Regions from separate parts of the Chryseobacterium sp. Chry.R1 genome, predicted to be linked through region 2. Evidence: riboswitches for the same ligand, from Rfam matches in the RefSeq annotation. Region 2 holds a riboswitch; each other region holds the start of a gene.
What was found. A riboswitch is a leader RNA that binds a small molecule or an ion and turns the genes downstream of it on or off. The one in region 2 is predicted to bind cobalamin.

Region 1 (8,195 bases), 1.7 Mb from region 2:
AATTAAAATATTGTCCACATCTGTTCCAAAAAATAACAATGTAAATATGAGAAAGGAATAGTCTTATTTACTTCAGCTTCAGTTCGTATATTTTTGCGGGGAGTGAAAATGCTTTCAGGGTGGTCGTTTTTATAAATTCAAATCCAACCGAATTGAAGAATGAGAGCATGGGATCATCTTCAGTTATGCTGATCCAGATACGATCTGTAAAAGTAATAGCTGATCTGCTTTTGTTCCATAATGATTGTCTTATTTCAGGCTGATCATATTCAGGAAGGATAGAAAAATCAATTATTTCCGTCATTCTCTCCCCTTCGGTTGCTTCCGGATATAATGATCCGCTTTTAAAAAGGCAATAACCGACGGGTTCATGATCTGCAAATACCATAATGAGCTGGGTGGATAAGTCATTCAGGATATTGATCATTTTCCTGTATTCTACATTTTCGGCAAGGTATTCTTCAATTTTTTCCGATGAAACTTTTCCAGAATAGGTATTTCTGATATAAGGTCTCATGACAGCAAAAAGATGATCGATTCCCTGGTCTGATCCTACGGTAAATTTGGATATAATTTCCATTATGATTCTTTTTTTACCCAAAGCTAATGGATTATTAAACTGTTGTATGAGTACAGTTGAGTACAATTGAATCAGTACAGTTGGTTTTTAATCATTTGTGCAAACACATTTGTACATTTGCTATGAAAAAGATGAAACGCCATGAAGACGTACAGATATGAGATTTTTACCACTGCTATTGAAGATAAAATAAAGACTGGAATGTTTAAGCCCGGCACCCGTCTACCGTCTGTGAGAGAGATTAAAGAAAATTATCATCTGAGTACAAGTTCGGTTCAAAGTGGTTATGATCATCTGGTGATGAAAGGATGGGTGAAAAATATTCCCCGTTCCGGTTATTTTGTAGCAGCTGATATTCCACAAATAAACAGTGAAATCTTACCACTTTACCCAGTCTCAAAAAATGAAGTTTTCAATAAAAACGTTGCTCTGATTTCATCAAGAAATAAGCCCTCCGAATATACCTCATTTAATTCGGCAGCACCTACGGATCTTTTGATTCCGCAAAAGCTCATTTTAAAAAAAATGCAGGAAGTGATCCGCGAAAAAGGGACTTCACTTCTTCGCTACTATCCTGCTAACGGGTCATTAGAACTAAGAGATCTTATCGCTAAACGTGCTTCTCAATATGGATACATATTACATCCTGAAAAATTAATCATTACAGATGGAGCATTGCAGGCACTTTACATTGCCCTGGCATCTGTGACAAATGCCGGTGATCTCATTGCTGTTGAAAGTCCGTGCGTTTTTTCTGTTTTGGAAGTAATTGCCAATCTGAAACTTAAAGCCATAGAAATTCCTGTCCGGGATAGAGATGGTTTTGATACGGGATATTTAAAAAAGATATGCGCGGATCATAATATCAGATCTCTTGTAGTTACACCTAATTTTCACAATCCTACCGGAATTCTGATGTCTGATATTGTAAAAAAAGAACTGCTTTCCATTGCGGAAGAATATGAGTTTCCGATTATCGAAAATGATATTTACGGAGACCTATATTTTGGCAATGAGAGACCTTCGGGGATCGGGAGTTTTGATACCGGTGGTTGGGTAATAACTTTTTCTTCTTTTTCCAAAACATTGGCTCCTGGTATTCGCCTGGGATGGATGCATTCGGGAAAATTCCATGCGGAAGCAGAGAGAACCAGGTTTGCCTTAGGAAGATCTGTTGCTCCGCTATATCAGGAACTGGTCATTAAACTGCTTGAAGACCATAGTTATGATAAACATTTGCGTTCATTTCGTAAACAACTATATAAGCAGGCTAAAGATGTGCTAGAGGTATTAAAAAGCCATTTTCCGGATGGGTCTTATTTTGAAGATCCTCAGGGTGGATACAGCATTTGGGGAAGTTTGCCTGAAGGAGTAGATATGGAGAAATTTTACGCTTATTGCGAACAGCAAAGAATATTATTTACTCCAGGAGAAATTTTTAGCATTACCGATCAGTTCAGGTGCCATTTCAGGATTATTTTTGCAGAACGTATCACATCCCATAGCCTGTTGGCTTTGCAAAATATAGGTGAGAATTTGAAACAGATATTGTGAGTGTTTTTCAGGCTTTTATCTGTTAATTCAGAATCATATTTTCATATTGAGAGCATATGCTTTTCTCAATAATTGTGTTTGTCGGATTTTTTTGCAAGTGATTTTTACATAATCAAGATCATTTTAATTATGATTTTGAAAATTGAAAATATATTTATAATGCCTATTTTCAAAGAATTACGAATTCCTAACTGTTGTTCGTAAATAATTATTTTCGTGTTTCAATAAAATACCTATATTTACCACCAAGGAGTTCATTTATACTTCTTTATCAACCGGAATTGGTTACACTTAGCTGTGAATTAAAAGGGAATCGTGTGTGAATCACGAACTGTCGCGCAACTGTAAGTAACACTCAAAAGGTTTTTATCAATCAGGGTCCACTGTTCTTTTTTGAATGGGAAGGACGATAAAAATTGTTACAAGTCAGGAGACCTGCCTATTTCGAATTGACGATGCTTTCGCGATCTGAAGCTTATAGTCAGGTATGATACGATGTGATAACAGTGCCCGATATCTTTTTGTGTACATTATCATTTTTAAGAAATGGTTTACAGGTTTTGCTTTTCAGGGCTGTATCATTTCTACAGCTTGCTCGTATTAGTCCCTTTCCATAATTTTCTCTTTTACAAAGTATTGTGAAGTTTTATCAGCACCTTTTATATTGATTTATAAGCATTACAGGCTGATGGCAGCAATCTTTAACCGGATTGTTATTACATGAAAATGTAATGGGCTGTTCAACCATTCATTAAGGTTTATAGGTCGTTTAATTATTTTAATCATTTAAAGAATAATCTTTCTTTAAATTGTTGGAAGAATGTGAATTAAAATACATCAAAACGAACAATAATATTAAAGATGAGTAAAAATGTAAGTCTAGAGTCTGCCGGATTACGTTTCCGGGAGACGATGCAAAAAGAAAACCCTCTTCAGATTGTCGGGGCTATCAATGCCAATCATGCATTGCTGGCGCAACAGGCAGGATTCAATGCTATTTATCTTTCCGGAGGAGGAATTGCTGCAGGATCGTTGGGAATTCCGGATCTGGGAATTACGACCCTTGAGGATGTTCTGATCGATATTCAGCGAATAACCAATGTATGTGATTTACCTCTATTGGTGGATGTAGATACGGGGTTTGGTCCTTCGGCATTCAACGTAGCAAGAACTGTAAAATCATTAATTAAAGCCGGAGCAGGTGCTTTGCATATTGAAGACCAGGTGGGAGCGAAACGTTGTGGACACCGTCCAGGTAAAGAAGTGGTAAGCAAAGATGAAATGGTAGACCGTTTGAAGGCTGCTGTTGATGCGCGGACGGATGAAAATTTTGTGATCGGGGCACGTACAGATGCTTTTGCCAATGAAGGACTTGAAAAAACATTGGAAAGGGCTGTTGCCTATAAAGAAGCCGGAGCAGATTTCATCTTTGCGGAGGCTGTTCCTGATTTAAGCTATTATCAAAAGTTTGTAGACGCTACAGGTATTCCTGTACTGGCCAATATTACAGAATTCGGAATGATTAAAATGTATACTGCTGATGAACTGAAAGATGCGGGAGTCGGTTTGATTTTATATCCCCTTTCTGCTTTCCGGGCGGCAAATAAGGCAGCAATGAATGTTTACGAGCATATCCGGAAAGACGGAACCCAGGCTCACGTAATTGATACCATGCAGACTCGGGAAGAGCTTTACAAAAGCATTGGATACCATGATTACGAACAAAAATTAGATAACCTATTTAAACAGAACAAGAATGTCAACGAATAACGAATCAACATTTAAGCCTAAGAAAAGTGTAGCGCTTTCAGGGGTTGCCGCAGGTAATACTGCCCTTTGCAGTGTAGGAAAAAGTGGAAATGATCTCCATTACAGAGGTTATGACATTTTGGACCTCGCAGAAAAAGCAGAATTTGAGGAAGTAGCCTATCTTCTTATTTACGGACAGCTACCAACAGGAGCCCAGTTAAAAAACTATAAAGCCAAATTAAAATCACTGAGAGGATTACCACATTCTGTAAGAAATATCCTGAAAAGTATTCCTGCAGCTGCCCATCCGATGGATGTAATGCGCTCCATGGTTTCAGCAATTGGAAGTATTCAGCCTGAAAAAGACGATCATAATGTGGCGGGAGCAAGGGATATTGCAGACAAATTACTGGCATCATTCAGTTCCGGACTTTTGTATTGGTATCATTATACGCATAACGGAAAAGAGATTGATGTAGAAACTGATGATGATACTATTGGGGGCCATTTTCTTCACCTGTTACATGGTAAAAAAGCACCTGATTCCTGGGTGAAGGCAATGGAAATCTCTCTTAATCTTTATGCAGAGCATGAATTTAACGCTTCTACTTTTACTGCGCGTGTTATTGCGGGAACCTCTTCAGATTTTTATTCCTGTATAACGGGAGCTATCGGTGCTTTAAGAGGTCCTAAACATGGTGGGGCGAATGAAGTGGCTTTCGAAATTCAGAGTCGTTATAATTCCCCGGATGAAGCGGAAGAGGATATCAGAAGGCGTATTGGTAACAAAGAAGTAATTATTGGATTTGGACATCCGGTGTACACCATATCGGATCCGCGAAACGTAGTGATAAAAAAAGTAGCGAAAGAACTTTCCGAAGAGGCAGGAGATATGTTGCTTTATCATATTGCTGAAAGGCTGGAAACCATAATGTGGGAAGAAAAGAAAATGTTCCCTAACCTGGATTGGTTCTCAGCGGTTTCGTATCATCTGATGGGAGTGCCAACCCTTATGTTCACTCCGTTATTTGTTATTTCAAGAGTCACGGGATGGAGTGCCCACATCATTGAACAAAGGCAGGATGGCAAAATTATCCGTCCAAGTGCCAATTACACCGGGCCTGAAAATAAAGAATTTGTTCCTATCACAAGCAGATAATACAATCAATTTAAAATATAAACTAATTAAACTTAAAACAAAAAGATGTCATCACACATTTCAAATGAAAGACCACAACCGGATCAGGTATTAACAGATATTGCAGATTACGTATTGAACTTCGAAATTAAAAACGACCTGGCCTGGAAAACGGCCCACTACTGCCTTTTAGATACTATTGGATGTGGATTGGAAGCTTTAACTTATCCTGCATGTACGAAATTATTGGGGCCTATCGTAAAAGGAACTGTTGTTCCGAATGGTGCAAAAGTGCCGGGAACTCAGTTTCAACTGGATCCGGTTCAGGCGGCTTTCAATATTGGAGCTATTATTCGTTGGCTGGATTTTAATGATACGTGGCTAGCTGCAGAATGGGGACATCCTTCTGATAACTTAGGAGGAATTTTAGCAACCGCTGACTGGTTGTCCAGAACCCATATTGCAGAAGGAAAAGCTCCTTTGAAAATGAAGCAGGTGCTGGAAGCCATGATCATGGCGCATGAAATTCAGGGAGTAATTGCTCTTGAAAATTCATTCAACAGAGTAGGTTTAGATCACGTTTTATTAGTGAAGTTGGCTTCTACGGCCGTTGTAGGAAAATTAATTGGATTAACCCGTGATGAGCTGATCAATGCGATCTCATTGGCCTTTGTGGACGGACAATCTTTAAGAACATACCGTCACGCTCCTAATACAGGAAGTCGTAAGTCATGGGCAGCCGGAGATGCCACTTCCAGAGCTGTGCGTTTAGCATTAATTGCCAAAACCGGCGAAATGGGTTATCCTTCGGTACTTACGGCTAAAACATGGGGATTCTATGATGTTTCATTTAAAGGAAATGAATTCAAATTTCAGCGTGAATACGGTTCTTATGTAATGGAGAATGTATTGTTTAAGATCTCTTTCCCTGCTGAATTCCATTCACAAACAGCCGTGGAAGCAGCTATGACATTGCACCATCAATTAAAAGGGATTGGTAAAACAGCTGACGATATTAAAAAAATTACTATTCGTACGCATGAAGCGGCTATCAGGATTATCGATAAAAAAGGTCCCCTGAATAATCCTGCAGACAGAGATCATGCGATTCAATATATGGTAGCGGTACCTCTTATCTTCGGAAGGCTGACTGCTGCCGACTATGAAGATAATATTGCTTCAGATCCAAGGATTGATATTCTTCGTGATAAAATTGAATGTATCGAGGAGGTTCAGTTTACCACTGATTACCATGATCCTGAAAAACGTTCCATTGCCAATGCATTAACAGTAGAGTTAAATGACGGAACTGTTTTGGAAGAAGTAAAAGTAGAGTATCCTATAGGACATAAACGAAGAAGGGATGAAGGAATTCCTGAACTGATTAAAAAGTATAAAGTGAATCTCGCCCGTATATTCCCGGAAAAGCAGCAAAGACTTGTATTGGAAAATTCTCTGGAGTATGATAAGCTGGTTAACCTCAATGTTAATGAGTTTGTGGATCTTTTGATTGTTTAATTATCTGAAATTCAATAAATAATTTCAGAAAAATAAAACAAATACTAACTTACCAAACACCTTAAAACAGATATTTGATTTTTTTTCCAAAGCCTGAACAATCGTGAAGTTCAGGCTTTGATATGTAATAACTTTTTATTGAAAATAAAATTGAAATTGTATCGAAGAATACCTACGTTTTGATGACTCCTATCAAGCCTGCAAGGATAGCCATTCCGAATAAAAGATAGAACACTTTCGTTGGAACATTTTTCCCACTGTATATTCCGCAAAAAGTTGAAACTCCTAAAAACAAAAATGATTTTGGGATGATCTTATATAAATTGATGTGAGGGTATTTCAGGACGACAAGGAGAATTCCTGTTAATAAAATGGTAACTCCAATAAGAATGTTTTTTTTATGAAGGACCTTATTCTGTTGAGGAAATAATATGGCAAGCTGAATAATAAATACTAAGAATGCGATGAAATGTAAAACCAGAACGATATTAAATAAAATCATGATAGTATTAGTTTATGGTTTTGTAAATAATAAAATCCACACGACAGACAAATGATAATGGCGATCAGGTGGGAAACTAAATGACCGGCTGTGGAGCCAGGATATGATAGTACGACGAAGAAGTCTGTAGCTGGAATGATAGTTCCTAAAAGCAGAATAATACCTAATGCAAAGAACTGTTTTTTCCCTAAAAGAAGGATAATGATCAATCCAAAGAAAAAATCACGGATTCCTTTGATATACTGAAAAGAAAAATCCCCATTGGTGACAGTACGGATACCATAATCTATTTCAGCACCAACAGGATTAATAAAAAAGCGGATTCCAATGTAAAGTAAACCAATACCTGAAATGAGGCTAAGCCAGAATGATGTTTTTTGTTGTAAACGTTTCATAAGAACTTTATTTTGTTGATACAAAATTCTTCAACGTTTAATAGAAATTGATGCACCCAGGTTAATAAATCATAAAAGTGATATTCTTTTTCTGATTCTGCTCAATGATTGTGGCTTTACTCCCACATAGGAAGCAATATAATATTGAGATATCCTTTGTTGCAGATCAAAATGCTCCTTAATAAATTTTTCGTAGCGGGATTTTGGAGAATCCGTATAAAATGAATTCCTGTCTTTTAATGTTTTGATAAGAACATACTCAATAGATAGCCGTCCAAATCGCTCTCCATTTTTTACCTGTTCATACAGCTTCTGAAGATTTTCATAGCTGATGGTCCAGATACGGGTATTTTCTAAAGCCTGAATGAGTTGCTTGGATGGTGTCTGCGGGCCAAAGCTTTCAAAATTACAGGTAAATTCATTTTCTTTTGAGAAGCCATAAGTTCTTTCTTCGCCATCATCATTGATGTAATAACGGACAAGACCATTTTCAATAAAGCCGACATATTTGCAGATTTCACCTTCCTTAAGGAAAAAATCTCCTTTTTTATATTCTTTCAATTTGAATAAGTTCTGAATTATTTTTTCTTCATCAGAACTTATTTCTACTATCTTTTTTATAGCCACAAGTAAAGCATTATCCATTCTAAAACAGTTTAGTTAGCGGTAAAACTTATATCAACAGTATAATTTGATAATATGGAAAGTTACGGCTTTCAATTAAAGAATAATAAACTTTGCGCTCAGTATTTTATTGAG
Region 2 (8,195 bases):
GTCGAATAAGCTGCAGCCACTTCTTTCGAAGCTGCTACCATAGCGATCAATGCTTTTTCTGTTTCCTCCCAATGACGGGTTTTCAATCCGCAATCCGGATTTACCCAAAGCTGTTCTGCCGGGATTACGGCTTGTGCTTTTTTCAGCAATGTGACCATTTCCTCTTTTGATGGAACTCTTGGAGAGTGAATGTCATATACTCCGGGGCCGATCTCGTTTGGATATTTAAAGTCTGCGAAAGCATTTAATAACTCCATTTGGCTTCTTGAGCATTCTATCGTGATGACATCGGCATCCATATCGGCGATATTGTGGATAATGTCATTAAACTCGGAATAACACATATGAGTGTGGATCTGTGTAGCATCCTCGACACCGCTTGCGGAGATTCTGAAAGCTTCTACAGCCCATTGAAGGTAATTTTGCCATTCTGCCTTACGCAAAGGAAGACCTTCTCTGATAGCTGGTTCATCGATCTGGATAATTCTGATTCCTGCTTTTTCAAGATCGTTTACTTCATCACGGATTGCCAAAGCAATCTGCTTACAGGTGGTCGAACGAGGCTGATCATCACGTACAAATGACCATTGAAGAATGGTTACAGGGCCGGTCAACATTCCTTTTACCCATTTTTGGGTTAATGACTGGGCATATTGCGACCAGTAAACCGTCATTGGCTGAGGCCTGTGAACATCTCCATAAATAACCGGTGGTTTTACACAGCGGCTTCCGTAGCTTTGAACCCATCCGTTTTGAGTAAATGCAAATCCTGCGAGCTGTTCCCCAAAATACTCGACCATATCGTTGCGTTCAAATTCTCCATGTACCAATACATCAATTCCGATTTCCTCTTGCCATTGGATGGTTCTCTGTGTTTCTTCTTTAAGCAGCTGATCATATTTCTGGGCAGTCAGGTCTCCTTTCTTGAATTGAGCTCTCCAGCTTCTTACTTCTTTGGTTTGAGGAAAGGACCCAATTGTTGTTGTCGGAAATAAAGGAAGCTCCAATGCCTTCTGCTGTGCTTCTTTTCTCACATTAAAAGGACTGTTTCTCTGTGCGTCACTTTCTGTAGTTACGGCAATACGGTTTTTCACATCCTGATTGTGAATCAGTGTTGAAACTTTTCGGTTTTCAATAGCTTTTTTATTTTCAGCTAATTCCTGTAAAGTATTGTAATCCGGGTTTTCTGAAGCTAATTTTTTTAAGGTAACAATTTCATAAACTTTTTGCCTGGCGAAAGCCATCCATTGTTTGATCTCCGGAGATAGTATATTTTCATTTTTCTCCAGGTCAAGATCGAAAGGAGAATGAAGTAATGAACATGACGGTGCAATGAAAACTCTTTCAGAACCTAATGCAGCAATAGCTTTTTTGATGAAAACCAGAGACTGATTGAAATCGTTTTTCCAGATATTTCTTCCGTCTACGACTCCTAATGAGAGGATTAATGTTTCAGGAATTGCATTGATGACCTCATCCAATTGTTCCGGGGCTCTTACCAGATCAATGTGTAGTGCATCAACAGGTAGAGTAGTGGCCAATGAAAGGTTATCTTTTAACCCATCAAAATAGGTGGTCACAATGAATTTAAGGTTCGGAAACTGTTTGGCAATTTCAGCATAAATGTTCTGGTAAACTTCTTTTGCTTTCTGATCAAGGTCTAGTGCTAAAAACGGCTCATCCAGCTGGATCCATTCTGCTCCGTTTTTTTCAAGCTCTTTTAAGATCTCGACGTAAACCGGAAGAAGATTTTGTGCTAAATCCAATTTATCAAAACCTTCTTCTTTTTCTTTTCCTAATAATAAATAGGTTACCAATCCAAGGATAACAGGCTTTGTATGAATTCCTGCTTCCTTCGCTTCAATAAACTCATTGACGATTTTATGGGAGAATAATTTGAATTGCTGATCTTTTTGGAATTCTGGAACGATATAATGATAATTGGTATCAAACCATTTTGTCATTTCCATGGCTGTAATATCGTGTCCTTCTTTCTGATAACCTCTGGCCATAGCAAAGTAAAGATCTAGCTCATTTGATGTAATATCCTGATAACGGGAAGGAATAGCTCCAACAGATAATGTCATGTCCAATACCTGATCATAAAAAGAAAAGTCATTGGATGGAATCAGATCAATTCCTGCTTCTTGTTGTAGTTCCCAGTTTTGCTTTCTGATCTTTTTTCCTGCCTCTAAAAGTTCCTGTAACGATGTTTTACCTGCCCAATATAGTTCGCAGGCTTTTTTAAGTTCTCTGTTGCTACCGATTCGCGGATAGCCAAGGATGTGTGTTTGCATTTTCTTTAAACTTTTAATTAAATTTTGGTTTTAAAAGTTCTTATAATGCTTCATGACGCAATCGGGAAATAGTTTTTAGCAATAGAGAAGATACAATATAGACGTAATTTTTCCAGTGAGGGATAGTTTGTTGAGTAGCCTGAAATTAATTTTCATAAAAAACATTACGTTTAAACTCAAATAAATTCTGAGTTTAAAACCCAATTCAATACGTTCAAAAGTATCATCTGTATGACCAAAAGCTTCAGACCGCGAAAGCATTGTCAATTCGGAACAGGCAGGTCTCCTGACTTGTAACAGTTTTTGTCATCCTTCCCGCTTGTGGCAGTGGATATTCGGGGACAAAAACCTCTGTTGTGTTACTTACAGTTGCGCGACAGCTCGTGATTTTCACACGATTCCCTATTAATCTACCTTAAGTAAAACCTTTTCCGTTTGATGAAGTATGTTAAAGAACAAAATAGGGTGTAAAGGTATTAATTTAAGATGTTTAATTGGCGTAAATGCAAAAATTAAGGATATTGTTTTGTTTGAATTGAATTTGTGAGTTATTTATTCTGTAAATTTGAAAATATAAATCGAAAAAAGAATATTATCCTGTGGAAAGACTAGACGATAAAGACCTTCAATTGTTAAGAATCCTTCAAAAAAATGCAAAATTGACCGTTAAAGAATTGGCAAAGGAAATTAACCTTTCTCCATCTCCTGTTTTTGAGCGTGTTAAAAGGTTGGAGCAGGAGGGTTATATCAAACATTATGCAGCTGTCTTAGAAGCTGAGAAACTGAATCGTGGTTTTACAGTTTTCTGTCAGGTTAAATTAAAGATCCACGACAGGTCTGTGGGAAATGATTTTGTACAGGAAATTACACTGATAGACGAAGTTGCGGAATGCTATAATATTTCGGGCGATTTTGATTTCCTTCTCAAAGTTCAGGTACGCGATATGAAACACTACCAGGATTTTGTATTTAATAAATTAGGTTCCGTCGACTCGATAGGTAGCACACACAGTACTTTTGTAATGGCAGAAGTGAAGAATAACCATGGAGTTACTATATAGAGTACATCTCTTATTAGATTTTTTTTCCTCTGATCCTGCTTAATGATACAGACGTGATACCAAGATAAGATGCAATATAATACTGAGGAACCCGGCGGAAAATCTCGGGGGATTGCTTTATAAGCTCATTATATCTTTCCTCTGCAGAATCTTTTATACGGGAAATAAAGAGCTTCTGATATTTAAGTAAGCGTTCCTGTAGATAGCTGTAATAAAGTTCCTTGCTGTCCGGATTATTTTCAATTATTTGTCTGAAATCCTCAATAGAAGTGCTGTATACAGTACAGGGTTCTATCGTTTCGATATTATAAATACTTGGAGAATTATAAAACAAACTTTCCCACGACGAAATAAAGTTTCCTTCAAACAAAAACTGAAATGTAATTTCCTTACCGTCATTATTAAGCCAACCTCTGGCAACTCCTTTTTTGAGATAGTAAAATTTACGTGCCATCTTACCTTCTTCCGTTAGCAAGGTTTTGTTGGGTAATTCTTCCTGTTCAAAATTACTAAGGATTTTAGCCAAGGCGTTTTTATCTGGGGACATGCTCACGAAGATTTTAAATATAATTACTCACTTCAATCAGGTTCTGATCAGGATCCCGGAAGTAGACGGACCTTATTTTGCCTGTTGCCCCGGTTCTGATAACAATACCCTCGATGATTTCGATGTTTTTTTCTTTAAGTTCTTTTAAAATATCATGTACATCTGTTGTGGCAATAAAGCACAGATCTGCAGAACCGGGAGTAGCATGTAGTGCCTTTGGCTCAAATTCATTGCCTTTCTGATGCAGGCTGATTTTTTGGTTTCCAAAAGCAAGCGCTTTCCGGTTATCTCCGAATGAGACCGCTTCAAATCCCAGGATGTCTGTATAAAAAGAGATGGTTTTTTCGATATCAGCTACCGTTAGAACGATATGATCAATGTTTTGAATTTCCATGGTTTTGTTTTTAATGTAAAAAGATCAGAAGGTAAGATTTCTCTGATCATCGGTTATAATGCACAATTATAGACGGAAAAAATGGTAAGAAAAGCAGTGAAAATATTATTTGGGATGTTGATATTTATATATCATCCAGTGCTATTTTCTAGTACCATTTATATAGATTATCTCAGGCTTTTTTCCGTCTAAATCCCTTTTATTCCGACCAAAAATACCTATTTCAATATCATTTGGGTTTTTATTCTCAATTTCAGAAGGGCTTACATAAGTATACATTCCATATCCGTGACCTGAAACGATCCAACCCTCAGTTTTATTTAGGTGGATAGTCCCAAAATCTCCTGCCGGCCCACCTGTAAATACAGGCCCAAATTCTTTCATTTGATTTATTGCTTCATCTTTTACGCTTTTTATAGTGTCAGCATTATCAAAAATAATATATGTGCCATTTTTAAAAAGAACCCAATCCTGAAATTTGGGGTTTATTGCCAATTTAACATTCTTAATTAATTCAGCCTCACTCATTACATTACTATTTTTGCTTTCTTTTGAATTAGGTTTATCACTACAACTTAGTAAAAATGAAATTATAATTAAAAGGAAACCTTGTTTCATTGATTAGTATTAATTGATGTTTAATCTAATCTCTGCTGCTGCAGGTAGGTCAAAGTTGAATTTTTAACAAACTCTTCCATAGAAGTTTCTTTATCTGCATTTTTATTCGTCAGTTCAAAAAGATATTGAATTAAATTGCCCAGTTTACTATCCTTGCAGGTCACTCTGAATCTTTTGGCCTTTGGGCTGGATTCGAGGAACGTTAGTTCTGTGGTATTGCTTAATTTTACATTATTGACATCGAAACCGGCACGGGGATTTTTCTGAAGACGCAGAAATCTTTTCTGGGTTTTGTCGGTACTTTCCTCTATGAATTTTTCCATTTGATAATCGGTCAGGAGTTGCGGATAGATAAGTCCTTCCCGTAAAATTAAACTTGTTAGTTTATCCGATTTATCATAGAAAATGGTTTTATCATCAAATTGTATCTGATTATCTTTTACAACGATCTTTCCTTCAAATTTGTTATAAGTCTTCTTTTTATAATCATTTTTGAACTGCTCGGTAAGTGCTTTTTCCTTAATGCTTACACTTTCCTTTTTTTGACCAAAGGCAGCTAATGATAATGATAATAAGATAATTAATGAAAATTTCCGTTTCATATTTTTAAATTTTAAGTGTACTTCTCACATCCTTTTCGGGAAATTCTAAGGCTAAGAAACCAGGAATGAAAAATACTTATTTTATTTTAAATTCAGTTTTTATGATATTAGTTTTTTAGCAGCAAAGATGATGCTACAAAATATTTTTTACACGAAGATATTGAAGGAGCATGATTGTTTTTGCATCTTTGATCTCCCCGTTATCGATCATTTGCAATGCTTCACCGAAAGATAACTCCAGCACTTCAATATCTTCACCTTCTTCTTCAAGGCCACCACCATCTGCTATTTTCATTTCTTTAGAATATTCCGCAATGAAAAAATGAAGAATTTCAGTTACTGACCCCGGAGACATATAAGATTCAAAAACTTTTTCTACCCTCGAAATCTGGTAGCCTGTTTCTTCTTCGGTTTCTCTTCTGATACAATCTTCAGGATTGTCATCATCCAGTAACCCTGCACAGGCTTCTATAAGCATTCCTGTTGAATTTCCATTAATAAACGTAGGTAATCGGAATTGCTTTGTCAGAATAACCGTATTTGTATTTTTATTGTAAAGCAGGATTGTGGCACCGTTTCCTCTGTCGTAAGCTTCTCTGCTTTGGATTTCTACTGATCCGTCGTTTTTTATCTTTTCATAGGTAACCTTTTTCAGGGTGTACCAGTTATCTGATAAGATTTCAGTCTTTATGATTTTCACTTTACTGTTCTGCATAGGGAATATCTTCTATATGATAATAAATTTTCAGTCCTCTTTCTTGAGCAATTCTTACATCCTCATCAGCTCCTTTGGATGCTCCTTCTATCCGTAATACAGCATCACATTTTTCCAGAATCCTGTGGGCAATCGGATATTGTATTTCCTGCCAGGCTTCATCACCTATCTTTGTTGAACCGGCAAGGTGTATCAGTGGTAATGCCACCCATTCACCGATCATCGGGATATGACCTTTCCTGAAAATAGGTAATGCTGCTGATTCTAGTTTATTCAGATTTTGTTTGATGAGTTTTGGATCATCGTGGGTACCACTTCGGTAAGGTCCGGCAATTAATATTAGCATTATTTTTTATTTTTAAGTAAAATAAAGAAAGAAACCATGTAAAAAAAATAAGATAGTTTAAGAGTATTCACTTTTTATTTTTATTGGTTTTTATGGTACTTAGAAATTCGGGCGTGATCCCAAGATAAGAAGCGATTTGCTTTTGGGTAATACGTTCTGCCGCAACAGGATATTTCCGGATAAAGGCATTATAACGTTCTTCTGAAGACAGGGAGAGATTCTCAATAATCCTGAGCTGTTCCCTGGTATAAGCATTCTGCATCATAATTCTGAAGAATCTTTCAAATTTCGGAACCGTATAGTACAATTTGTCCAGATCTCCTTTTTTCAATTGAAAAATAAAACTATCCTCGAGTGCTTCAATATTCAGCATAGCGGGTTTTTCATTAACGAAACAATACATATCAGTGATCCACCAATCAGGAAGGGCAAACATAATTGTGGATTCTTTACCTGTCGCATCCAAATAAAAAGCACGCAGTAGGCCCGAATGAACAAAGCTGATTTCTTTACAGGGTTCCTGCTGTTTCAGGATACATTCTTTTTTTCTGACCTTCCTTTCGCGTAACAAAGAATTGAAGTAATTGGCTTCATCATCGCTGAGCGATATATGTCGGGATATATTCCTTAAGATTAAGCTGTTATTCATGGTTATCAGATGACCTTTAATTTCTCTGTAATGTACGGGCTAAATTAATATTTATTTTCCAACAAATCCTGTAAAATGCCTTTAAATTGAGAGATTTTGATCGATATAGATCATATCTTACTATTTTCCATGGAGATGTTTTTTCAGATATTTAGACGTTTGGGACTGGGAAGCGGATAAAAGATGTTCTACAGTCCCTTCGAACATAATTTTACCACCCAACTTTCCGGGTCCGGGACCAATGTCAATAATCCAGTCTGCCTGAGCAATAATATCCAGATTATGTTCAATGACGATAAGGGTGTTATCTTTATTCACAAGCTCCTCAAAAAATAAAAGCAACTTTTCATTGTCGATAGGATGAAGTCCGGTGCTGGGTTCATCCAGAACTATAACCCTGGCAGTATGGTTTAATTCTTTGGTTAATTTTAGACGCTGTCTCTCACCGCCGGAAAAACTGTCGAGCCGTTGGCCTAAAGTAAGGTAATCTAAACCAAGTTTGATCAGCAGGGTAAGCTCATGTCCGAATCCTTGTTCGGGAAAAAAACTTAGCGCTTCTAAAACGGTCATATCCATCACTTCAGCAATATTTTTTTTGTGATAATGATATTGAAGAACTTCGGGCTTGTATCCTGATCCCTGACAAACTTCGCAAGGTTGCTCAATATCATCCATAAATGCGAGGTCCACTTTTTCTATTCCGAGACCTTTACAATTGGGACAGGCGCCCTCTCCGTTCCGGCTGAAAAGCTTATCCGAAACATTGTTTGATTCTGCAAAAAGCTTTCGGACCGTATTGGAAAGATTGAGATAAGTAAGCAGGTTGGAACGGCTGCTGGCCTTAAAAACAGATTGATCAATGACGGTTAATTCAGGATAAAAAAGAGGAAGTATTTTATTGATCAGCGTGCTTTTACCGGAACCTGCAACTCCCGTTACAACCGTCATAACTCCTTTCGGAATTTT
Region 3 (8,195 bases), 2.3 Mb from region 2:
CAGCCAGACTTCCAGTGATCATTAGCCGCATCTATCGCTGTATAATCATCGAAATCATATGCTGTCGTATTGATGATACCATTTAAAGGATACAATGGATATGTTACATTGTTATTCTTGTATAATCCATTGGTCCCTTGTCCGTTCAGATCAAAACCAAGTCCTCCGATCGCTGTTCCGAAAGTAGTTCCCTGATACAGCAAAGAATAAAAACGGTGGTCCGCTTTAGCAATGGCCTTTAGCATATCCTCTCCTGTAGCATTTCCATCCCACTTAAATCCCCAAACTAAAGCATCAGGATTTTTTCCATCATTCCATTGGACAACAAAAGCCGCCTTTTTAGAACCCGTCCCCACCCAGTACTGAATATCAGAAAAACTGGTTACGGTAGTTGTTGTTTTCAGCCCATTTTTATGTACTGAATTTTGTTTGATGTCATTTCGGGGCACGCCCTGAACTGTGACCTGTGCATTCGTGAAAAATGCAAAGAATAACAGTAATGTTAAAAGATAGATCTTTTTCATTTTTAAATAAATTTATTGTTGAATTTTATTTTATGTATAAATCGTACGCTCCTGCTACTTCCGTAGACACTTCTCCCAGCCAGCCTGCTTCCTGATTGATTCCCGTATGCACTTTTACAAAATCGATCCCCGGAAGCTTTACATATTTTCCGCTCTTATCTACAGCCCAGGAAATATCAATATTGGATGCCTCATCATTATTCGGAGCGTTATCCGCGTATCCAAAGTCATATGATTTACCAATCCAATAAGACCCATTTCCACTCTGATCGTAAAAATTGTTTTGTAATTTAGTTCCTGACAAGCTGTAAGAAGCATCAGAAATCCATAAAGGGAAATAGCTGTGGTCATGGAACCCGTTTTTGGTTTTAAATCCGGTATTTCCCTGGTTATCCTGCCATTTAATATATTCGATATCAGTTTGCCATGGCTCACTTCCGGGAACAGGAAGTTTAGTTTCATTGGGTTTGAAATAAGTGATGCTGTAATTCTTTACGGTTGTATTTTTAAAATATTCGCTTCCAGCAATTTCGTACCACTCATTATCATCAGGTTTCCCGTTTTTATTTCTGTCATAAGCCACCATAATAATTCCCGGCTCACAAGAACCCGAACGTGGATCGTTAGCATTATTTCCCCAGAAAGCATTTCCAAGAATCTTAAAATCCCGGCCGTTCATATTTGGAATCGTATGATCAAACCCAAAAACAACATAGCCCCCGAATCCTCCTAAACTGATCAATGTGGAATTTGAGCCTATTAAAGATTCCCTGGCTTTTTGCAACATAGTATTGGCTGTATTTCCAGCAAGATATTCAGGAATTTCATTGGTAAACTGTCCTATTGCAGGGCGGAAATCCAGTACACTGGCAATATATTTACTGTAGGAACCCGGCTCCTTATTTACAATAATGGTAGATTGATATGTTTTCACATTTCCATTTTGTTCTATTTTCAGTGTCAGTGGATATGTTTTCGCGTAAGGGCTGATAAAATCGAGTTCGGATCCTTCAGAAATAATGGAATCTTTAATACTCCAGGTCAGTTTACCAGGAACATTTACGGGAATATTCAGTACCTTAAAACGATTGATCGTATAAGACTCTTCCAATCCCTTAAATGAAGACTCTTCATCTCTGTCACTTTTACATCCTGACATTCCGGTTAAAAGAAATATAACCAGTACAGCAGGTATTATTTTTAAAATTTTTCTGTCCATATCTAAGATTCAGTTATTTATACAAAAAGGTAAAGTGAGCCGGAATATTCCCTCCTTCCGTTTTCCATTTGAAATGACCACTTTTATTAAAGCAATAGACAAATCCCGTGGATACATAATTCCTCGCATCGGTAATATAAATATCCTCAGTAATGGGATTTACAGCAATTCCATAAGGAGCCTTGATTGCATCTGCATATTCCTGATCGATAATTTTATCAGAAATCACCTGTTCGGTCTTTACATCAATAATTCCAAAAGTTTTAGTGTAAGAATGGGTATTATAATTGAATTCATTTCCATAGTAATAAAGCTTATCATTCACAATGGTCATTTCACTCACTGCGAGATGAAAATCTTTTTTCACTGTTCCGGTTGCTGCATCCACGAGGAATAAACTTGATGGTACATTGTAATAATCTCCTCTTGAGCTTACATACAAATCCCCGTAATTATCTTTTTTAAGGCGGTGAAGGTTGATTGCAACATTTATTTTTTTACTTTCTGTAAATGTATTGAGATCGATCACAGAAACAGTTTTATCATAATTTGGAACCATATACCCTCCTGAATTAGCAACAAAAAGCTGGTTTCCCACAATCTCAATTTCTTCAGGCTGATATCCTACGGTAACTTGTCTTTGAATGGCAAGGGAAGTCGTATCAATCTCCACAACTTTTCCTTTAGGAGAATTAGGATTAATATCAACCGGCCCAGCGTAACTGCTGGCATAGGCTTTTCCATCTTTGAATTTAATGTACCTGCAGTTTTGTAACTGGATTGTTTTGATTCGCTTTGCTGTTTTTGCATCCAGCACCTCGATTTTATTGGATACATTCACCACAACATACAATTTACCTCCGTAAATCTGAATATCATTTCCCACATCGCCTAATTCTTTGACAACATTGGGATTAATTTCTGCATAAATATTCCTTCTGTAGTTTCCTGTTGTATAATCAAAAAAATCAAGTGTGCATTTATTGCTCCCCATATTTCCTTCATTCAAAACATAAAAACCTTTGATTGCAGTATTTTCCGGTTGTGTAAGACCCGTCTCAACTTCTTCTTTCGGAGTGTATTCATCTGTTCTGCATGACAGTAATGAAAACGCAATGAATAAGAACACGTAATAGCTTATTTTTTTCATAATGTATAGCTTACAATAAGTTTAAAATTTCTTCCCGGCATTGGATAGTTCCTTACTACATCATAGTGCTGATTCAAAGTATTATTGACCTCAAAGCTTACCTTGAACTGGTGAGAATACCAGTTAAACTTTTTCTGAATCGATAAATCGTGCGTATACCAGGGTCTGATGAGATTATATTCAATATTGTTTTGTTGTGCATCATAACGTTTCCCCGTATACATAAAGCTATAATTAAAGCTCCACTCCTTATAATCAGCCATCAAAGTAAAAGTTCCTGAATGCCATGGCACATAAGGAATCTGATCTCCATAATATGACTCTCCTTTTTCAGTAAAATCGCGTGCACTTTGGTAGGTATAGCTCAACAATGGCTTCAATATTACTTTCCCAAGGTCCAGCTCAGCCTGTATATTCACATCTGATCCTATGATCTGAACATCTCCAAGATTCGTCATCATCCATCTGAAAAGATTGGTTGTGGGTACTGCAATGATCTTATTTTCCACTTTGTTATAATACCCGTCTGCCTTGAAGTAAATACTTTTCAGAACCTGATGGTCGTAAGTCTTCTGATAAGTAAAACCTATGTCATATTGATTGGTAAGTTCAGGTTTAAGAAAAACATTCCCGATCATAGTATAGTACAGGTCATTGAAAGTCGGCATTCTAAAAATCCTTTTATAAAATGCTCTCACTGTTAAATTCTTAAAGGCCAGTGGCTGGTAACTCAAAAATGCAGAGGGTGTCCATTCACTCTTATCAGGCGACTTGGAATTACGTTCAACATTCTCCCGAATAAAAGTGCCTAAAACACTTCCAAGAAACTTAAACCGGTTCCATTGGTAAGTGGTTGCAAAAGCAACCAATGAGGTATAACGTGTGGGAAATGAGAAAAGCTTAAGATCGGAATCCAGATTATTATACTGGAAATCAACATTAGCACTAACATCCCAGTTTGGTGTAATTGAGTAGATATTGGAAGATGATAAATATAATTCTCTCTGGATATATGTATTATCTGTTTTTAAAGCTGTTTCAGCTACATTTACCGTATCCATATACCGGGTATAGTCGTAGGCAAATTTAGCTTTGAGCTGAGTCTCAAATTTTGGAAATATTTTTTTCCTTAGGTGAGCCTGAACAAAATAATTTCTATCAAGTAATTTTTGTCCTTTCGGATCAAAACCATTATTCACAATTGCTGAGGGAATCCCACGATCTGAAATATATCCGTAGCCCCGGACATTCCAGTCTCCATTATTCAGATTTCCCTGCAGGCTGGTCTCAAATCTTTTGGCAGTAATATAAGAATCATATCTTGTTGCAATTGTATCATTGGCTATAGTACCATCGGGGTGTTTTTTCTGGTATTTGTATTTATATTGTCCGTCACTCTGTATAAATTCGGAGCTGAAACTTGCGGAAATTTTATCTGAAAGCTTTTGCTCCAATCGAAATGACGGGTTGAAAAGATCGATTGAGCTGTTTTTTATTCTAAGTACAAGATTTGTTTTTTTATTTCCGGAGAAATAAGGAGTCTTGGGTTGGAGATAAATTGAGCCGGAAGATCCAAAATCTTTTGCAGGCTGAAAGATTTCACTTTTCTGTCCGTTGTATAATGAAATTTCTCCGATATCATCCAGCGAAAACTTTCCCAGATCGATAACCCCGTTTTGTGCATTTCCCAATTGAATCCCATCATAGAAAACACCGACATGCTGGCTACCCATGCTTCGGATATTAACCGTTTTCAATCCGCCAATTCCACCGTAATCCTTGATCTGTACTCCCGAAAAATAGCGTAATGCATCGGCTACGGACTGGCTGTTCAACCTTTCCAGCTGTTCTCCTGAAAGAGTTTGAGCGGGAAGAATTTCTTTAAAATCTTTTTTATAAATGGTAACCGGAAGGATCCCTTTTTCCTTTATACTATCTCTTGACTGAGAAAAATAAAGCTGGTTAATTAGCACAAGGATTGTGATAATTATTTTTTTAGTTGTAAAAGTAAATTTCGGTTCCATTAGCTCATTGAGAATAATCTTGACACTAATGGATATAAGAAAGCAGCAATAACATTGTACAGCCATAACTGCACAGAAGCATTGTTGTCCTTAGCTTTATTCCACGAAAGCATCAAACTTTAATCTTCTGGCAGGTCTTCTGACTTACTCCATTTTTGAAATCCTTCCCATTAAAAACAGTGGATATATACATCAAAAATTTTGGTTTAGAGTTTACAGCAGCGGGTCTGTTCCGGATTTACACCGGATTCCCTTTTAAAAGCCTTTTACAGCTCACCAGATTCCGGCAAAGATAGAAAATTCTTCTTAGAAACAATATTATACTTAATAAAATGATTTTCAACAGAATAAAAACAAACATTCCATTACATGAGTAACGGAATGTTCATTTGATTTTTATATCCCAAAATTAATAAACACACTGAATCTGGATTTAGCTTCAATGTTTCCACCCGCTAGGTTTGAATAGGCAGGAAGCATCAGTTCACTACCCAGGCTCCATTTACTATAAGAAAGTTCAAAGCCTAATTTTCCATATAAAGCACTTCCGGCAGTATCCGGTAAGGCTTCATCAAATTGCTTATTCCTATCATATACTTCTCCCTGTAATCCGGCTTTCCCGGAAAAGATCATTTTTTTGTCCGCATGAAGCTGATAAAATCCGGTAGCTGCATAGTTCCATTGGTTTCCAAACTGATAATACTTCTTATTTTCACCTTTAACAGCATAATCCGTATTAACAATTACCGCAACTTTGTTCTTTTGGTATTTATAGTTCACAACCATCTGGTAATCCCAGCTTCCTGTTCCCAATTGGAAACTCGGATTCACTCCCGTAATTCCTTTTTCATCAAATCTTCCTAACGGAACTTTTATTCCTAATCCTCCATTTAATTGGTGAGATGCATCTTTAGAATTGATCAGCTGATAAATACCCATTACATTCAGATCCCCTATTCCATTAATTCTGATGTCTCCCTGCATTGTTTTTTTTTCATGAAACTGAAAAGGGAAACTCCCGTAAACACTCAGCTTTTTCGTAATGGGAACTTTTCCCCATAACTGGACGGTATTGAAGTACTGATCCTGGGTGAGATCATTCACAAAAAGGTTTTCTTTGGCTTTATAATGCTGTGCAAAATATTTTATTCCTATAAATTGAGGATTAAGCAAAGACTCAAATCCTGATGATCCATTTCCTGCAGCACAGCCACAAGCATCACAATCATCATCAAAAAATTTGCTGGGGTTAAAGCTATTTTCAGGAATATACAAACTGTCTCTTATGGGTTCTGCATAGGCTATTTGGCATAAAAATAAACCCAATACTATTAAAAAAATGTTTTTCATGTTTGATTCAAATTTATTCTGAGAATTTTGGGTTGGTAACAAAGTCTTTATCAGATAGAGTTTTCAGGAAAGCAATAATGGACTGCTTCTCCGCACTGTTCATTGTGAGTCCGATATGTCCGTTTTGTTTAAGCAGCGGATCAAGGTTAGGATTGTCCTCTACATTATCTGAGTAAAAATTAAGAACAGCATCCAGGGTATAGAATCTCCCGTCATGCATATAAGGTGCTGTATATTCCACATTTCTTAAGCTGGGTACCCGGAATTTCATCCAATCTACCTGATCTAATGTTACCCTGTAACGCCCGGCATCCTTAAACTGACTATTGTAATACATTCCTGTATTGCGGAAACTTTCATCCGTAAACAATTCTCCGCTATGGCATGAGGAACATTTCTGCTGGAATAGTGCCATTCCCTTCATTTCCGTTGTAGTAAAAGTTGCTTTTCCCTTCTTATACTGGTCATACTTAGAATTAGCAGAAATCATCGTTACCATGAACTGTGACAAAGCCTTCAAAACCCTTTCCCCTGTAATATATTCATCACCATAAGCGGCTTTGAAAAGATTTCTATACTTACTGTCGGCATTTAATTTAGCAATCACTTCAGGCATTGAACTATCCATTTCGTTTGCGTCGGTAATAGGAATAATGGGTTGCTCATTAAGGTTATGAATTACCCCGTCCCACATATATCGTTTTAAGAATGCCATATTCTGGATAGGAGGGGCATTGCGTATTCCGATCCTGTCATCCACGCCATGGCTCACATTATGCCCATGGTGCGTAAAAGCATTTTCCTGTATATGGCAGAATCCGCACGAAATGGTATTATTTCGGGAAAGCCTTCCTTCGTAGAATAATTTCCTTCCCAGCTCTACTGCATTTTTGGTGACCGGATTCCCAGTTTTATCAAACGTCATTTCAGGAAAATAAGCTGGAAACTGTAAGTTATAAGCCTCATCCTTTTCCAATGGCTCAATAACCTCATCTGAGCACGATATGATATTAAAAAATGTAACAATAATCAATCCTGCCTTCAGAATATTTTTAATCTTCATCATTATGAACGTGGTTTACGGTAAACATTTTAGTAAGGTTGTTGGTTACACTTACCAAATGCGGACTCGACCCCATCATCATATCGTTAGATGTATTCAGGGTAAGTTTTGTGTCACCACTCAGATACTGATTAAGATCGGCCAGAATATGAATCGACGGTCTTATTTTTCCGGTCACTCTAGCCGTTGTTGGGAGGTCTAAAGTAATTTCCCGGTATAAATCAGGAGTATTATTAGCCGCTACATTTCCCATATTTCCCGTATGATTCATAAACTCCTTCTCTGCCGCAGTACTTCCGTATTTTCCTTCCAGTTTTACAAAAACATAGCCCGCAGCCCAGGACCAGGACATTCCTTTTGTTTTAGCTTTATTCCAAAACTCTGCCTGCCCGTCCATTCCCAAGAGATAAGCATTCTGGCTGATTCCCAGACCGAACTTCACTTTTTTATAATTGTTTTTAGGAATTCCGGTAAGGTTTACATAAACGATTCCTGCTACGGCATCTGCCTGGTCTATGATAAAGGCTCCTTTATCAGGATTATTTTCATTGTATTTAAATTCTTTTCCGGATTCATCAATCAGGCTGATATTACTTATAATATATTTTAAAGTAGAAAACTGGTGTTTTTGTCCGCTTGAAGAAGTTTGGGTTGTCTGATTCAAAACAATACCGCCAAGGTTATTGAATCCGTTTTCAAACTTTATCTGTAGGTTTCCCGGTGTAGTATCCTGTGAATTATCCCTATCGTCATTACTTTGACATGATGAAGCACTAAGTAATATAAGGCCAATAAACAATAGAGATAAAAATTTATAAATTTTCATTGTTGATTTTTTTAAATTGTATTTGTTTGAATAGAAATA
Region 4 (8,195 bases), 730 kb from region 2:
ACTTTGGACCGGATATAAAACTACCGATATTGATAAAACTTATGAAAACGACGGATCTATCATGGATATTTATTCCGAGAAGCCCAATGGCGCGGATCCGTACAACTATACTCCGGTGACGAATCAATGCGGAACTTATTCAGTAGAAGGAAATTGCTATAACCGTGAACATATTGTACCACAAAGCTTGTTTAATGAAGCATCACCGATGGTTTCAGATATCAACTTCATCAGAGCTACCGATGGTAAAGTAAACGGAATGAGATCCAATTATCCTTTCGGAAAAGTAGGAACAGCAACATTTACATCCAAAAATGGATCAAAATTAGGAAACTCCGTATCCTCAGGGTATTCGGGAACAGTTTTCGAGCCAATTGATGAATTCAAAGGAGATGTGGCCAGAATGATCTTTTATTTTGTAACGCGTTATCAAAGTAAGCTTTCTTCTTTCTCTTCAGGTAATATGCTAGGAAACACAGCTTTTCCGGGGTTACAAACCTGGGAGCTTAATGTTCTTTTAGCATGGCATAATCAGGATCCTGTTTCTCAGGCAGAAATCTTAAGAAATAATGCTTCTTATACTTATCAGGGCAATAGAAATCCTTTTATTGACAATCCTGCTTATGTAGATCAGATCTGGGGATCTCAACAACCATCAAACGATACTCAGGCACCTACAACAGTTACGGGCCTTAGTGTTTCAGGTAAAACATCAAGTAGTGTATCTCTTTCATGGACTGCCTCAACGGATAATGTTGGCGTTTCCTCTTACGACGTTTATATGAACGGAAGCTTAAAAACCAATGTAGCTTCAACTTCTGCAACAATTTCAGGATTGAGTTCATCCACAACTTATACTTTTTATGTAGTAGCTAAGGATGCGGCTGGAAATACATCTTCCGACAGCTCAACAGTTTCTGCAACTACAGAATCCGGAGGAACAACGAATCCAGGTACAGATTGTGTCAATGAAAATTTTGAAACCATTCCTACGGGAAGTTCATCAAGCTATTCTACAAGAACATGGACCAATGGTGGAATTACCTGGACTGCAACAGATGCAAGAACCGATCAGACGATTTCCAATAAGGCGATTACTGTTCGTGATGGTTCTTTAAAATCGAGCAGCTCAGCTAATGGTATCGGATCATTAACGGTAACTACTCAATTAAAATTCAGCGGAAGCGCAGGAACCTTTAATGTTTTGGTAAACGGAGTACAGGTGGGAACAATTCCTTACAGTGCAACAACTGCAACCACAACAATCAATAATATTAATGTTTCCGGGAATGTAGTAGTGACATTGGATAATAATTCATCAAGCAATCGTGTAGCTCTTGACAACCTAAGCTGGACTTGCTATTCCGGAACAGGAAAGCAAAGCAAGAGTATCTCTTCTGATGTTCAGCCTGAGTCAAAAGATTTACAGGTTTATCCTAATCCCATTTCAAATCAGGAGATCTTCATAAAAGGAGAAACTCAGAATATTAAAAAAGCTGAGATCTATAATTTGCAAGGAAAAGTAATGCAAACAATTAACAGCCCCTTCAAAAACAGCAGGAATTCAATTAAAATTAAAAATCTTGAGCAAGGTATCTATATCTTAAAACTGGATAATTCCAGTCTTAAGTTTATCGTTAAATAAGCTTTCAGGATTTTATTTAAAATAAAAAAAGCCTTCTCTTTATTAAGAGAAGGCTTTTTATTGGTAGTTTAAATATCAGGGAATCAAGACCGCTCTGCCTTTGATTTTCCCTTCTCTTAGCCGGTCATAAACCTCATTAGCCTGATCGAGCTTATATTTTTCAATTTCAATATGGATTTTCTTTTGTCTGGCAAGTCCTACAACCTCCATCAGTTCCACCCGGGAGCCCCAGTAAGGATTAGTCATACTTACCCCAAATGGCAATCCGGACATATTGTATTGATAATGTCCTCCTCCCAATCCTACAATGGTAAGGTCTCCGTCAAGGCTTACAACCTTAGTTCCCAACTCAATGGTCGAAGTTGCTCCAACAAAATCCAATACTACTTTAGCCTTTTTTATTCCGGTAATCTTTTTGATCTGTTCTGCAGCATCAGCATCTTTGGAATTAATGGTGTAAGAAGCTCCAAGCTCTCTGGCAAAGGCCAGCTTATCTTCTGTGACATCACATGCAATAATTTCAGCTCCGCTGATCTCCCGTAAAATCTGAAGTGCAACATGCCCTAATCCCCCAACACCGATCACCACCACATACTCATCTGCCATCAACTTATCCAGTGACCTTTTGATGGCTGAATACGGGGTTAAAGCAGCATCGGTAAGTGGTGCAGCTATAACGGGATCGAGATCATAAATAGGAACCAATAAACGGGACGATGGAACAAGCATATATTCTGCCATCCCGCCATTCAGTCCTAATCCTCCACCATACGCCATTTCTGACTGATGGTCACAATAGTTCTCTTTTGATTGCTGACAGGGTTTACAATGCCCGCAGCCCCAAGGTCCATAGACTAAGACAGCATCCCCTTTTTTATATCCTTTGACATCTGAACCGATTTCTTCAATCCATCCCGCATTCTCATGTCCCAAAGTAAAAACAGAACCTGAAACTGTACCTTCATCTATAATATGCAAATCCGAATGACAAACACCGGCACCTCCAATCTTTAATAATACTTCTTCTCCTGATGGTTTTGGGATTTCCATATCATCTACAACACGGACATCTTTATGTCCGAAAAAACGTACTGCTTTCATATAATTAATATTTGAAATTTATATACTTCAATTTACTAATAACATACTGGTTTACATGAATAAATACCATTAAATAAATCATGTTTCCGATAAAATTCCCTATTTACATATCATATTAAAGAAAATTACAAACAACCTACCAACAAAAAATGACCGCAAAATTGCGGTCATTCAGTTCGATCATATCATTAAAGTTATTTTCCCATATTTTTAAGCTGATTAATCTGCTCCATATATCCGTCCCAACCGACAGTAGAAAGGACAAAGATCATATAGGCAAGACTCAGAACTCCTATAATCAGACCAATGATGCATAATATTCTTCCTGTTTTAAGGTTATCATAGTCTGAATATACTCCCGGATTCTGAAGATACAGCGCATTATCTTTATTGTACAGATTCATTCCGATTAATCCACAGATTACACCTACAATCCCGTTACAACAACAGCTTCCGAGGATAGCGACGATTCCTAGTACTAGTACGGTTGTCGCGTTTGGTAATTTTTGATTCATAGTTAGTTATTTTAATAATTTAATGTAATGTTAAAGGATGTTTATAAAAATAAGAAACCACCATGATAATTGAATTAATAATGGCTAAAAAAACCAGTATATTACCATAGCTTCTTTTTTTATCAATAAAGTTCACTCCTACCATAAACAAAAAAAGAAGTAAGGTGTAGACCGCAGGAAACATATGAAAAGCCTCTGAAAATTTTCCTTCAAAGACTAAAACAATTGCCCTTTGGGTACCACAACCAAAACATTCAATTCCTAAGAATTTTTTACTTGGACAAGGTAGCATAAAATCTTCAATCTTCATTTCCTGAACTTTTATTTTGGTTTCTAAAATTAAGAAGAAATTTTAGCTCTTAGATATTGATGTGGGAAAAAACAGTTTTCATTCATTTCAAAGGATCCCTGAACTGCAATATATGGATTTCTAAGAATTTCCCTGGCTACAAAAATAAGATCGGCATCACCCTTCTGTAAAATATCCTCAGCCTGCTCTATTTTTGTGATCAAACCTACTGCTCCCGTCTTCACTTCAGCTTTATTTTTTACCTGTGATGATAAGGGGACCTGATAACCTTCAAAGACAGCAATCTTTGCTCCATGAATATTCCCACCACTTGAAACGTCCACTAAATCCACCTTATGCTGCTTCAGTATTTTTGCAAGCTCTACACTGCTTTCGATATCCCATCCATTTTCAGCATATTCTGTTCCTGAGATTCTCACAAACAATGCAGTATTATCATTCAGTTCATCGTTTACCGCATCTACTATTTCTATTAAAAATCGTATTCTGTTTTCGAAGCTGCCTCCATATTCATCTGTTCGTATATTCGAAAGCGGAGATAAAAACTGATGAACTAAATATCCATGCGCTCCGTGGATCTCTATAATATCAAATCCTGCTTTCACAGCTCTTCTTGCAGCTTCTTTAAAATTCTGAACCTGAGTTTTGATTTCTTCCAGCGTCAGAGCGTGTGGAATTCTTTCTGTAGGATGATAAGGAATCGGGCTAGGTGCCAGAGTTTCCCACCCCTCTTCCACTGGAATTTGAATATTATTCCAGGTAGAGCCTTTTCTTCCGGCATGTGCCAGCTGGATTCCGATTTTACTCTCAGAATTGGAGTGGACAAAGTTGACAATCTGCTGAAGTTTTTCAGCCTGTTCGTCATTCCATATTCCCATACATTTATTAGTGATCCTTCCCCGGGGTTCAACACCCGTTGCTTCAATCATTATCAGTCCGGTACCACCTTGTGATCTGCTTCCGTAATGTACGAAATGAAAGTCATTAGCCATTCCGTTTTCACTTGAATACATACACATAGGTGACATAACCCATCGGTTAGAGAGTTTAATATTTCTGAATTGTATCGGAGTATATAACATTGTCTATTAATTTTTGAATTTTACTAATGAAGAGGAAATAATCCCGGGTTGCCCACGTGATTAAAAAGAACTAATTTTACCTCCCCTTTTTAGGCTCCAATAAATATATGAAAAAAGATATACAGATCGGCTACGAATATTTTAAAAATAGCTCTGAACTGAACGATATAGAAAAAAAACTTTTCGAAAGAGCAAAACAAGCCCGCGAAAATGCTTATGCCCCTTATTCCCAATTTTTGGTCGGGTGCTCCGTATTACTTGAAAACGGAGAAGTATTTTCCGGTAACAATCAGGAAAATGCAGCTTTTCCATCCGGACTTTGTGCTGAAAGAACAGCTCTATTCTGGATAGGTGCAAATTTCCCTGAGGAAAAGATCAAAAAGATTTTTATCGTAGGAGGCCCTAAAGAATCTTCTGAAAAAACACCACCGATTCCCCCGTGTGGCGCCTGCAGACAAAGTCTTATTGAATACGAAACAAAACAAAAAGAAAATATTGATCTTTATTTTTCCAGTATGAATGATGAAATCGTTAAGGTAAATTCGATTAAAGATCTATTGCCATTTTACTTTGACTCGACGTTCTTGTAATCGTGAAACTCTCAATTCTGAGGTTCTGGGAAACGTTATTTTTTCTGCAGACCATTGTTTTGATTACAAATTAACAGATACGACTGAGATTTCTTTTTAAAAACTTATCTTTGCAAAAATTTTGGTTTTCAAGCTATTGAAATAATAGGGAATTGGGTGAAAATCCCAGACTGTCCCCGCAACTGTAGATCGCAATTAAAATTTCTATAATAAACCACTGTGAAAACGGGAAGGTATAGAAATGCGAAAGTCAGGAGACCTGCCAAAATGATAATATCAAAAATATATTGCTTTCGGTGGAAAAGTAAAATAGTATGAAAAAAACCTTAGTACTGCTTTTATCGTCATCTGCTTATTTTCTTTGTCTGGGACAAGAGAAAGCAATCGATACCGTTTATATTTTTGACAATCAGATGAACAAGGTAAAACTTTTTCATAAGGTTACTCCCATTACTCCTCAGGATGCTGAAAAGAATTCCACGAATCTTTCAGAACTTTTACGCTTCCAATCCAGTATTTATATCAAGGAAAACGGACGAGGTGCAGTTTCTTCGCCTTCGTTCAGAGGAACCTCTGCTCCACAGACAGCCTTTGTTTGGAATGGAATCAATATCAATTCGATATTTCTTGGTCAGGGAGACATTAATAATATTCCTCTTTTCGGATATGATGAGATCGGAGTGAAAGCCGGTGGCGGAAGTGTAATATACGGAAGTGGTGCAATCGGCGGAAGTATACATCTCAATAATAATCTGGATTTCAATAAAGGTTTTAAAGCCTCCCTGTATTCTGAGGGTGGATCATTTGGTACTTTTAATAATTTCGGAACGGCCTCCTACAGCAATGAAAAGCTGAGTTTTAAAGTCTCAGGAAATCATTCGATCAGTCAGAATGATTATAAAGTCGAAGAAAAAAACTATATTAATAGAAACGGCAAATACTTTAACAGTACGTTTAATGTTGGAATCTCCTATAAAATTGCGAGACATCAGACGATCTCATGGCAAAGTCAGTTTTTTGATTCGACACAGAATTATCCGATTTTTGTAGAGAATGGCAACCGTACAAAATACGAGACACAAAGCACCAGAAGCTTACTTTCCTGGGATATTACTAAAAATAAATTTTCAAATAGCTTAAAAGCTGCTTACACAGAAGAAAATTTCCAATATTTTGGCAATTATAATGCCCCGAAGACCAGTGGTTCAACAGGGAAAAATTATATCTTTAAAAATGATTTTAATTATTTCATCGTACCTGAACTTAATGTCAACATCATCACCGAATTCCAGGTAAACAAAGGTGAAGGGTATCAGCCTGATCTCCAAGGTGTAAAAACTGAAGGAATTGGTAATGTAAGTAGAAATGTAGGCTCTTTAGCGGGATTAATACGATATTTTCCGACGAAAGATCTGCGTTTTGAAGCTGGTGTTAAAAAGGATTTTGTGGAGAATATAAGCTCACCATTGCTTTACTCATTCTCAGGAAAATGGAGTCCGGTACAATGGTATAATCTTGGAGTAAATGTATCCAGAAATTTCAGATTTCCAACATTCAATGATCTGTATTGGAATCCCGGAGGAAATCCAAACCTAAAACCGGAAAGGTCTTACCAGATGGATATGGACCATGAGTTTAAATGGGGTAATTTTAAACTTGCATTAAGTCCGTATTATCTTTATATATCGGATAATATAGTGTGGTTGCCGACAGCTTACGGATATTGGTCACCAGTTAATATCAATAAAGTGAAATCTTATGGTTTAGAATCACAGATTACTTTTGATAAACAGCTTAAAGAACACCATTTTAGATTTAATATAGGATATACACTTGCAAAATCCATCAATCAGGAAACTAAAAAGCAAATGATGTATGTCCCTCTCCATAAGGTTTTTGGAAATTTTGATTATCAGTATTCTTTCCTAAAACTTTATGTTCAGGGAGTTTTTAATGGTCTTACATACACTACAACAGATGAAAAAAGAGAAGATGCCATAGATTCTTATTTCGTCATGAACACGGGTGTATCAGCAACGATCTTAAAAAAATATGTCTTAGGTTTTAAAATCAATAATTTAACCAATACTGTTTATGAAACGGTGTCTTATTATCCGATGCCAAAACGTAATTACAGTATTTCCGCAACGATAAATTTTTAATAAAAAATAACATGAAAATAACTAGACTTTTACAACTTTTATTTGCTGTAGTACTACTTTTCAATATTTCCTGTAGTACTGATAGCGATAATACTTTGCCTGTAGTAACTTATGAAAACGGATATTTAATTTCGAACGAAGGAAATTTCGGAAAGCCAAATGCAGAAGTAACTTTCGTTTCAAGAGACTTAACTTTTAGTCAAAACAGCATCTTTTCCAAAAATAATAATGGAAACCAATTGGGTGATGTTTTACAAGCTATGGCATTCAACGGGGATAAAGCGTATCTCTTGTTAAACAACTCAAATAAAATCCAGGTAGTAAATCGATATACTTTTAAAAGTGCAGGTGAAATTACCAATCAAATAGATAATCCCCGTTATGTTGCAGTTGCCAATAATAATATCTATGTAACCAATGATAAATATCAGGGAGCTAAATATGTAAGTATTTATAAAAATTCAGATCTATCTTTTGTTAAGAAAATTACATTCACGGATAACGTTGAAAGAATTGTTGAAGCAGGAGGAAATATTTTTGTTCAAAATGCAAGCTTTGGATTCGGAAACAAAATAACTTACATCAATACTTCGAATAATGATGTACAATCTGTAATTACATTGCCCAATGTAAATATCAACAAAACAATTTCCTACAATGGTAATGTATATGTTATTGCTACAGGAACTACTGACTCATATATTTATCAGATTTCAAGTACCGGAAGCATTACGAAAACAACAACGTTGACAGGTATTCCTAATGCAACCAATCTTCAGATTGATGGTGG

Region 1: another riboswitch for cobalamin. It lies ahead of prpB (methylisocitrate lyase); the one in region 2 lies ahead of metE (5-methyltetrahydropteroyltriglutamate--homocysteine S-methyltransferase).
Region 3: another riboswitch for cobalamin. It lies ahead of AAEU33_RS03080 (TonB-dependent receptor); the one in region 2 lies ahead of metE (5-methyltetrahydropteroyltriglutamate--homocysteine S-methyltransferase).
Region 4: another riboswitch for cobalamin. It lies ahead of AAEU33_RS10230 (TonB-dependent receptor); the one in region 2 lies ahead of metE (5-methyltetrahydropteroyltriglutamate--homocysteine S-methyltransferase).

The regions. Positions count from the first base shown of each region.
Region 1 is NZ_CP151793.1:4,625,531-4,633,725, reverse strand. Features, by position in the region: gene AAEU33_RS20590 (hypothetical protein) at 68-580, opposite strand; gene AAEU33_RS20585 (PLP-dependent aminotransferase family protein) at 722-2,134, shown strand; cobalamin riboswitch at 2,400-2,592, shown strand; gene prpB (methylisocitrate lyase) at 2,996-3,904, shown strand; gene prpC (2-methylcitrate synthase) at 3,891-5,042, shown strand; gene AAEU33_RS20570 (bifunctional 2-methylcitrate dehydratase/aconitate hydratase) at 5,088-6,539, shown strand; gene AAEU33_RS20565 (hypothetical protein) at 6,712-7,041, opposite strand; gene AAEU33_RS20560 (DUF4267 domain-containing protein) at 7,038-7,436, opposite strand; gene AAEU33_RS20555 (Crp/Fnr family transcriptional regulator) at 7,506-8,081, opposite strand.
Region 2 is NZ_CP151793.1:2,936,355-2,944,549, forward strand. Features, by position in the region: gene metE (5-methyltetrahydropteroyltriglutamate--homocysteine S-methyltransferase) at 1-2,297, opposite strand, end outside; cobalamin riboswitch at 2,556-2,742, opposite strand; gene AAEU33_RS13265 (Lrp/AsnC family transcriptional regulator) at 2,897-3,358, shown strand; gene AAEU33_RS13270 (Crp/Fnr family transcriptional regulator) at 3,372-3,905, opposite strand; gene AAEU33_RS13275 (VOC family protein) at 3,919-4,299, opposite strand; gene AAEU33_RS13280 (hypothetical protein) at 4,441-4,917, opposite strand; gene AAEU33_RS13285 (hypothetical protein) at 4,938-5,519, opposite strand; gene nudK (GDP-mannose pyrophosphatase NudK) at 5,653-6,234, opposite strand; gene AAEU33_RS13295 (DUF4406 domain-containing protein) at 6,221-6,580, opposite strand; gene AAEU33_RS13300 (Crp/Fnr family transcriptional regulator) at 6,648-7,229, opposite strand; gene AAEU33_RS13305 (excinuclease ABC subunit UvrA) at 7,350-8,195, opposite strand, start outside.
Region 3 is NZ_CP151793.1:629,348-637,542, forward strand. Features, by position in the region: gene AAEU33_RS03065 (DUF5074 domain-containing protein) at 1-524, opposite strand, end outside; gene AAEU33_RS03070 (cell surface protein) at 550-1,743, opposite strand; gene AAEU33_RS03075 (DUF5074 domain-containing protein) at 1,757-2,893, opposite strand; gene AAEU33_RS03080 (TonB-dependent receptor) at 2,890-4,917, opposite strand; cobalamin riboswitch at 5,029-5,213, opposite strand; gene AAEU33_RS03085 (transporter) at 5,314-6,267, opposite strand; gene AAEU33_RS03090 (cytochrome c peroxidase) at 6,281-7,333, opposite strand; gene AAEU33_RS03095 (MbnP family protein) at 7,320-8,156, opposite strand.
Region 4 is NZ_CP151793.1:2,208,403-2,216,597, reverse strand. Features, by position in the region: gene AAEU33_RS10260 (endonuclease) at 1-1,645, shown strand, start outside; gene AAEU33_RS10255 (NAD(P)-dependent alcohol dehydrogenase) at 1,721-2,746, opposite strand; gene AAEU33_RS10250 (CCC motif membrane protein) at 2,941-3,261, opposite strand; gene AAEU33_RS10245 (DUF2752 domain-containing protein) at 3,281-3,571, opposite strand; gene namA (NADPH dehydrogenase NamA) at 3,601-4,653, opposite strand; gene AAEU33_RS10235 (cytidine deaminase) at 4,761-5,243, shown strand; cobalamin riboswitch at 5,349-5,525, shown strand; gene AAEU33_RS10230 (TonB-dependent receptor) at 5,558-7,405, shown strand; gene AAEU33_RS10225 (hypothetical protein) at 7,417-8,195, shown strand, end outside.